2 linked regions of the Dongshaea marina genome follow. The protein of the gene in region 2 interacts with the protein of the main gene of each other region in a pairwise test. Links are inferred from orthologs where the notes say so. Each region holds a gene or a part of one and is shown on either strand. Other genes may lie near its edges.

Region 1 (3,299 bases), 890 kb from region 2 along the record:
CTCAAAAAGCAAGGGGAGATCAGAACTGGGGGGAAATAAAAAAGGCGCCGGGTGGAGAGCGCCGGCGCCTTTTCTCATGTCTGATGTGGAAGATCAGCTTGCAACCACCAGTGAGGTATCACAGAAGGTGATCGGCACCTGCTGTTTTTCATCTTCAAAGCTAACCAGCTCCCAGGCATCTTCTGTTGCCAACAGAGTCTTGAGCAACAGGTTGTTGAGGGCATGCCCGGTCTTGTAAGCCTTGAACTCACCGATGAGATTGTGATTACACATGTAGAGATCGCCGATCGCATCCAGCATCTTGTGCTTCACAAACTCATCGTCATAGCGTAAGCCATCTTCATTCAACACACGATAATCATCCATCACCACCGCATTTTCCAGGCCTCCACCCAGTGCCAGGTTGCGTGAGTGCATATACTCAACATCCCGCAGGAAGCAGAAGGTTCGGGCGCGGCTGATATCGCGAATAAAGGCATTGCTGGAAAAATCGAGCTTCAGATGCTGGTTTTGCTTCTTGAATACCGGATGATCAAAATCCACCAGCAGGTCCATCTTGAAACCATCGTTGTAGGGAAGCAGCTCGGCCCACTTATCCTCTAACTCAACCCGAATCGGCTTGAGTACCCGGATAAACTTCTTGGCAACGGACTGCTCTTCGATCCCCGCAGATTGCAGCAGGTAGATAAACGGATGGGAACTTCCGTCCATTACCGGCAGCTCTGGAGAGTCGACCTCTACGACAAGGTTATCAATCCCTAAGCCAGCAAGGGCTGCAGAGAGATGCTCTATCGTAGAAACCCGTACGCCCTGCTCATTGACCAGAGCAGTGCAAAGCATGGTATCACGCACCAGGCTGGCATCGGCCTTGATTTCCACCACTGGATCCAGATCAACACGTCGATACACGACCCCGGTGTTAACTGGAGCAGGGTAGAAGGTCATGGTGACTTTCTGCCCTGAATGCAGCCCAACTCCGGTGGCCTGCACACTTTTCTTTAGGGTTCTTTGTTTCATCATAAGACGTACCCGCTCAGCACTACTTCAGCCCGACTCGAACAAACGGCCGAAGAGTGTAGCACATTCTATAACCAGCATCAAAACCAAACACAGTTCGATCAATCAGCCTGCTTACGCAAAAATGCCGGAATATCCAGGTAATCAGGCTCGCTTTTCGCGACCGGGTTACTATCGGCATTGACCGCAACCTGAGCACTCTTAGGTGTCAGAGGCTGATCGTTCTCGGTCGCCGGGCGTGCACTACCAGACATGGATGGAACCGATGCGCTCTGAGGAGCCGTAGTTGCAGACTTCACCAATGTGATGTCCGGCTTACGATCGGCGCCGATCCCGGTTGCCACCACGGTCACCCGCAGCTCATTCTCCATATCCGGTTCGATGACGGTACCGACCACCACGGTTGCATTCTCGGAGGCAAACGCTTTCACCGCATTACCGACGGTCTCAAACTCTTCAATGTTGAGATCCATACCCGCAGTGATATTCACCAGGATGCCACGGGCTCCCGCTAGATCCACATCTTCCAGCAGCGGGCTGGAGATCGCCTTCTCGGCAGCCTCTTCCGCTCTGTCTTCACCGCTGGCGATACCGGTGCCCATCATGGCTGTACCCATCTCGCGCATCACGGTACGAACGTCCGCAAAGTCAACGTTAATCAGACCCGGACGAGTGATCAGCTCGGCAATGCCCTGCACCGCTCCCAGCAATACGTTATTGGCCGCCTTAAAGGCATCCAGCAGGCTGATACCACGCCCCAATACCTTGAGGAGCTTATCGTTCGGGATGGTGATCAGCGAGTCGACCGATTTAGCCAGCTCCTCAATTCCCTGCAGGGCAAAGCTCATTCGCTTCTTACCCTCAAAGGAGAAGGGCTTAGTCACCACAGCAACCGTCAGGATCCCCAGCTCCTTGGCAACTTCAGCCACCACGGGAGCCGCACCGGTTCCGGTTCCGCCACCCATACCGGCCGCGATAAACACCATATCGGCCCCATTGAGCAGCTCGGCAATCGCCTCACGATCTTCGATCGCAGCATCGCGACCCACCTCGGGATTGGCACCTGCTCCCAGCCCCTTGGTGATGGTCCCACCGATCTGCAGTGTGGTATTAACCGTCGCACTATTGAGTGCCTGCGCGTCCGTATTGATCGAGATGAAGTCGACACCCTCGATCGATTCACGCACCATATGCTCGACGGCGTTTCCTCCACCACCCCCGACACCAATAACCTTAATGACTGCTTCGTCACTAGAACTGTCCATGAATTCAAACATCTTGTCTCTCCACTTCGCTTTTTGCACCCATCAACAACACTAAAATTCCCCTTTAAACCAGTTGGTAACCTTCTTCATCAGGCCACCCACACTATGGCTGCGCATCACGGTTTCCAAGTTATTTGGCTGATGCAACTTGCCATACTGCAATAATCCTACGGGAGTCGAATATACAGGGGAGCCTACATAGTCAACCAAACCTTTGATGTTGACCGGTTCTCCCACTCTGACCTGACATCCAAAAATTCGCTCGGCACACTCCACCACGCCTTCTATGCGTGATGCGCCACCGGTCAGCACTATGCCAGCGGCAAACTGGTGCTTGACCCCTTTATCTTTCAGTTCACGACGCAACTTCTGTAGTTCGTCATTTACCATGCCGAAAAGTTCACTATATCTTGGCTCAATCACTTCGGCCAGAGTCTGTCGCTGCAGACTGCGGGCGGGTCGCCCTCCGACACTCGGAACCTCAATATTGTCCTCTTTACTGACCAAACTTCCAAGTGCGCATCCATAACGAACTTTAATCGCTTCGGCATCTGCCGGTGGTGTCCCAAAGGCGTAGGCGATATCACTGGTCACCGCACTCCCCGCATAAGGGATCACCTGGGTATGGCGCAAGGCCCCACCGGTAAACAGCGCCATATCCATGGTGCCACCGCCGATGTCAACCACACAAACCCCAAGCTCCTTCTCATCCTCGGTCAGAACCGCATAGCTGGAAGCCAGCCCGGAAGCGATCAGCTGATCCACTCTCAAACCACACTTCTCAACCGCTTTGACAATATTCTTCGCCATATCGTTATGGCAGGTCACCAGGTGAACCTGAGCCTTCATTCTTACCCCGGACAGGCCGATGGGATTCTTGATCCCCTCCTGGTAATCAATGGCAAAGTCCTGGGGGATCACATGCAGGATCCTGTGTTGATCCTTGAGCTTGACCGACTGAGCCGTATGGATCACATTATCCACATCATCCTGGGAGACCTCCTCATCTGTGATCGG
Region 2 (3,398 bases):
GCAGGTCAGTGAGTTGCAGCAGCAACGCGAGCAGCAACAGCTTGCTCTATCCGAGGCCAGGGGAGCAGAGCAGCGCCTCAATAGCCTGCAGGAGAGATACTCTCAGGACAGGGCTGAACTCATCGCCAGTATGGAGGCTTTGAGCCAGCGAGCTGAGAGCAGCGAACCTCTGGTGAGTGAGGTACGTCTCAAAGAGCTATTTGACCTGCAGCTTGAACAGGAGCAGGAGCAACAGAAACTCGCCACTGAGGTGAAGGGGCTGGATGAGAAGGTCAGTACCCTGAGTGAGCAGCAAAAGAGAGTGCAAAAGGAGCTAAATCAGGGGCAACAACAACTCATTGACAAGCAGCTGCAGGCCCAGAAGCTCCTGACCCAGCTGGAGCTTCTGGAGCAGCAGCTCAGGGAGCAGCAATTTGAGTTAGATGATGAGGCGAGACAGGCTCTGGAGAAGCGCTCAATCGGAGGGCTGCAAAAAGAGCTTAAACAGATAGCCACCCAGCTTGAGTTGCTGGGGCGGTTAACCTCAGTGCCCTGGAGGAGTATGAGACAGAGCGCGAGCGCTGGAACTATATGGAGCAGCAGATGCAGGATCTGCAGCAGGCGCTGGAGACTCTTGAGGGCGCGATTCGTCGCATCGATCGGGAAACCCGGGCACGCTTCAGGGAAACCTATGAGGCGGTCAATGCCGATCTGCAGGGGCTTTTCCCCAAGGTCTTTGGTGGAGGAAAAGCCTGGCTCGAACTCACTTCTGACGATCTGCTGCAGTCGGGGGTGCAGATCATGGCTCAGCCTCCAGGCAAGAAGAACTCCAGTATCGCCTTGCTTTCGGGAGGAGAGAAGGCTTTGACCGCCCTGGCGCTGGTGTTTGCTATCTTTCGCCTCAACCCGGCACCATTTTGTATGCTCGATGAGGTGGACGCACCGCTGGATGAAGTCAATGTCGGGCGCTTCTGCACACTTGTCAAAGAGATGTCGGAAGCAGTACAGTTTATCTGTATCAGTCACAATAAAGTCTCGATGGAGATGGCTGATCAGCTCACAGGAGTCACGATGCAGGAACCAGGAGTTTCTCGGGTGGTCTCAGTGGATATCAGGGAAGCGGTTTCCCTGATTGAATCTTAACCGGTAAGAGATGCAGTGATGCAGGATTTGCGAATCGTTTTAATTATCGTTGGAATTGTGGTGATCGTGGCTATCATGGCGCATGGTTTGTGGAAAAGTAAAAAAGGAAAATACCGTCCACTCAAAGAGAAGCCCTTGCGCAAGATGCCCGAAACACGCCCGGAATCTGGCTCAGAGCCCGCACTGGACTCGGAGCCTCAATTTGATGCCGATGGTATCGGCGAGGTGCGGGTCGTCGGGCGCGACCAGCCAGAGGCTGAGCCTGGTTTACGTAAAGAGCCACAGCTAGGGCCTGTTACAGCTCCCCAGGGGGAGTTAGCGAAAGAGGTTACGCCTCCTGCCATGGAGGTTGAGACTAAACTCTCTGAGCCGGTTGTGGCCACGGAGCCTGCACTCCAGGTGGCGGATGAAGAGGAGAGTCAGGCCGAACCTGAGGCTGTAACGCAAGCCCAAGTGGAGACCCGACCCAGTGGGGAGGAGCCAGCACCTTCGGTGAAAAGCTGGCAGGATATCTATGTGATCAATGTGATGGCCCTGGATAACCGAGAGCTTGAGGGGGCGAAGCTCCTGCCATCTCTGACCCGGCTCGGTTTTAAATATGGTGAGATGGAGATCTTTCATCGCCACGAAGATAGTGCGGGTAAGGGACAGGTTCTGTTTAGCCTGGCCAATATGGTCAACCCAGGAACTTTTCGGCCGGAGAAGATGGAGCAGTTCTCGACTCCCGGGATCTCTCTTTTTATGCAGCTTCCCAGGCAGGGCTATGGGGAAAGGGTGTATAAGTTGATGAGCTCTGCTGCCGATCGCTTAGCCGGTGAGCTTGGCGGGGTGTTGATGGATGCACAGCGTCAACCCCTGAGTGAGGAGCAGCTCGATGAGAATCTTGATGGTTTGCGAGCCTATGACAGCCAGAAAGTCGGTTAATCGATTTTAAATTGTGACAAAGAGGCACGCTCTGCGTGCCTCTTTTTTGTCAGTTCCCTGATGCAGGAGGTGCCATGTCAGACAGAGTGATAGAAGTAGTTGCGTTTGACGAGGGCTGGTCAAGGGTTTTTAGGGAAGAGCGTCAGCAGCTCAGACAGGTGCTTGGGAGTGACAATCTGCTTGCTGTCCATCATATTGGCAGCACATCGGTTGCAGGATTATCGGCAAAACCTGTCATTGATATGCTGCTCGAAGTAGCCAGCCTTGAAAAGCTCGATGCAGATACGCCCAGGCTCGAAAGCCTTGGTTATCACTCCAGGGGGGAGTTTGGGATCACCGGGCGACGCTTTTTTCAAAAGGGTGATCCCAACAGAACCCATCACCTGCACGCTTTTGTGCGCAATGATCCTAATATTGAGCGACACCTGGCGTTTCGCGATTATCTGGCCCGGTTTTCCGAGGTAAGAGAGCAGTATCAGGCGCTGAAACTCGAGGGTGCAGCACTATGTGAGAACGACATCGAGCGCTATTGCGACCATAAGCATGACTTCATTCAGCAGCATGAGAAGCTGGCGATCGCCTGGAAGAGGGCCAGGGGCTCGTTTGGCTGAACGACTATTTACACTGCTTGACGGGCTCCAGACCTGAGCCTTTTGGAAGGTAGCGGGTATAGTAGCCTTCATATTTGCATTCCTGGCGCAGCCTCTTTAGCCCCTGATTGATGATCTCTACCAGTTTTTGCGCCCGGGGTGACTGGCGGGAGACCCACATGTGAAAGTTATGCTGGGGAACCGGCAGTGCCCGGTATTTAATGGCCTTGGGTAGCTTAAAACGTCCCAGGGATTCGGAGCCGACAACGGGCTCAATCTGCGAAAGCACCAGCTCACAACGACGTGACATCATCTTGAGCAGGGCCTGGTGGGTGGTGTGAGCTCCGGTATCCAGGCGTTTTTTCAAGCCTGCCTGGTAGAAATGAGCGTAGTTATAGCCTGCGACGCCACAGATGGTGTAGCGATTGAGATCCTCGATACTGCTGATCTGGATCCCCTGGGGATAGCGTTCGCCATCATAGAAGTAGCCAGGGCGGGTCGTATAAAATGCCTCGGTAGCAACAAAGACGTTATGCCGATGTGGGTTGGCACTACCGTTTGCCAGCATCTCAAATTGACCACTGGTGCCAAACAACTCGACCTCTTTCATGCAGCGTTTCCAGGGGAGCAGACGGATCTGCATCCGGTAGCCTGCCTGTTCAAGAATATCCTTGAGCGCCGTTACCGAGGCACCGCTGATCAGGCGATTGGTGGTTCCCTCTTTGACCGGCTCATAGAAGGCGTAGGGAGGCCACTCGGCCG

Evidence for each region.
Region 1: the proteins of zipA (region 2) and ftsZ interact in binary tests that used the Escherichia coli proteins (3 or more experiments, as listed by UniProt). The link is inferred for Dongshaea marina from one-to-one orthologs.

Annotation. Positions count from the first base shown.
Region 1 is NZ_CP028897.1:431,298-434,596, reverse strand. The notes cover bases 207-3,065. They hold ftsZ (cell division protein FtsZ), read right to left. Parts: upstream 2,295-3,065; coding sequence 1,119-2,294; downstream 207-1,118. Other genes in these bases: ftsA (cell division protein FtsA), read right to left, coding at 2,334-3,065; lpxC (UDP-3-O-acyl-N-acetylglucosamine deacetylase), read right to left, coding at 207-1,020. In the rest of the region: more of lpxC, read right to left, coding at 94-206; more of ftsA, read right to left, coding at 3,066-3,299. UniProt on the Escherichia coli protein: Essential cell division protein that forms a contractile ring structure (Z ring) at the future cell division site. The regulation of the ring assembly controls the timing and the location of cell division.
Region 2 is NZ_CP028897.1:1,322,907-1,326,304, forward strand. Bases 136-3,093 are described here. They hold zipA (cell division protein ZipA), read left to right. Parts: upstream 136-1,140; coding sequence 1,141-2,046; downstream 2,047-3,093. Other genes in these bases: DB847_RS25455 (hypothetical protein), read left to right, coding at 583-1,122; DB847_RS06565 (GrpB family protein), read left to right, coding at 2,121-2,657; DB847_RS06570 (substrate-binding periplasmic protein), read right to left, coding at 2,662-3,093. Also shown: more of DB847_RS06570, read right to left, coding at 3,094-3,398. UniProt on the Escherichia coli protein: Essential cell division protein that stabilizes the FtsZ protofilaments by cross-linking them and that serves as a cytoplasmic membrane anchor for the Z ring.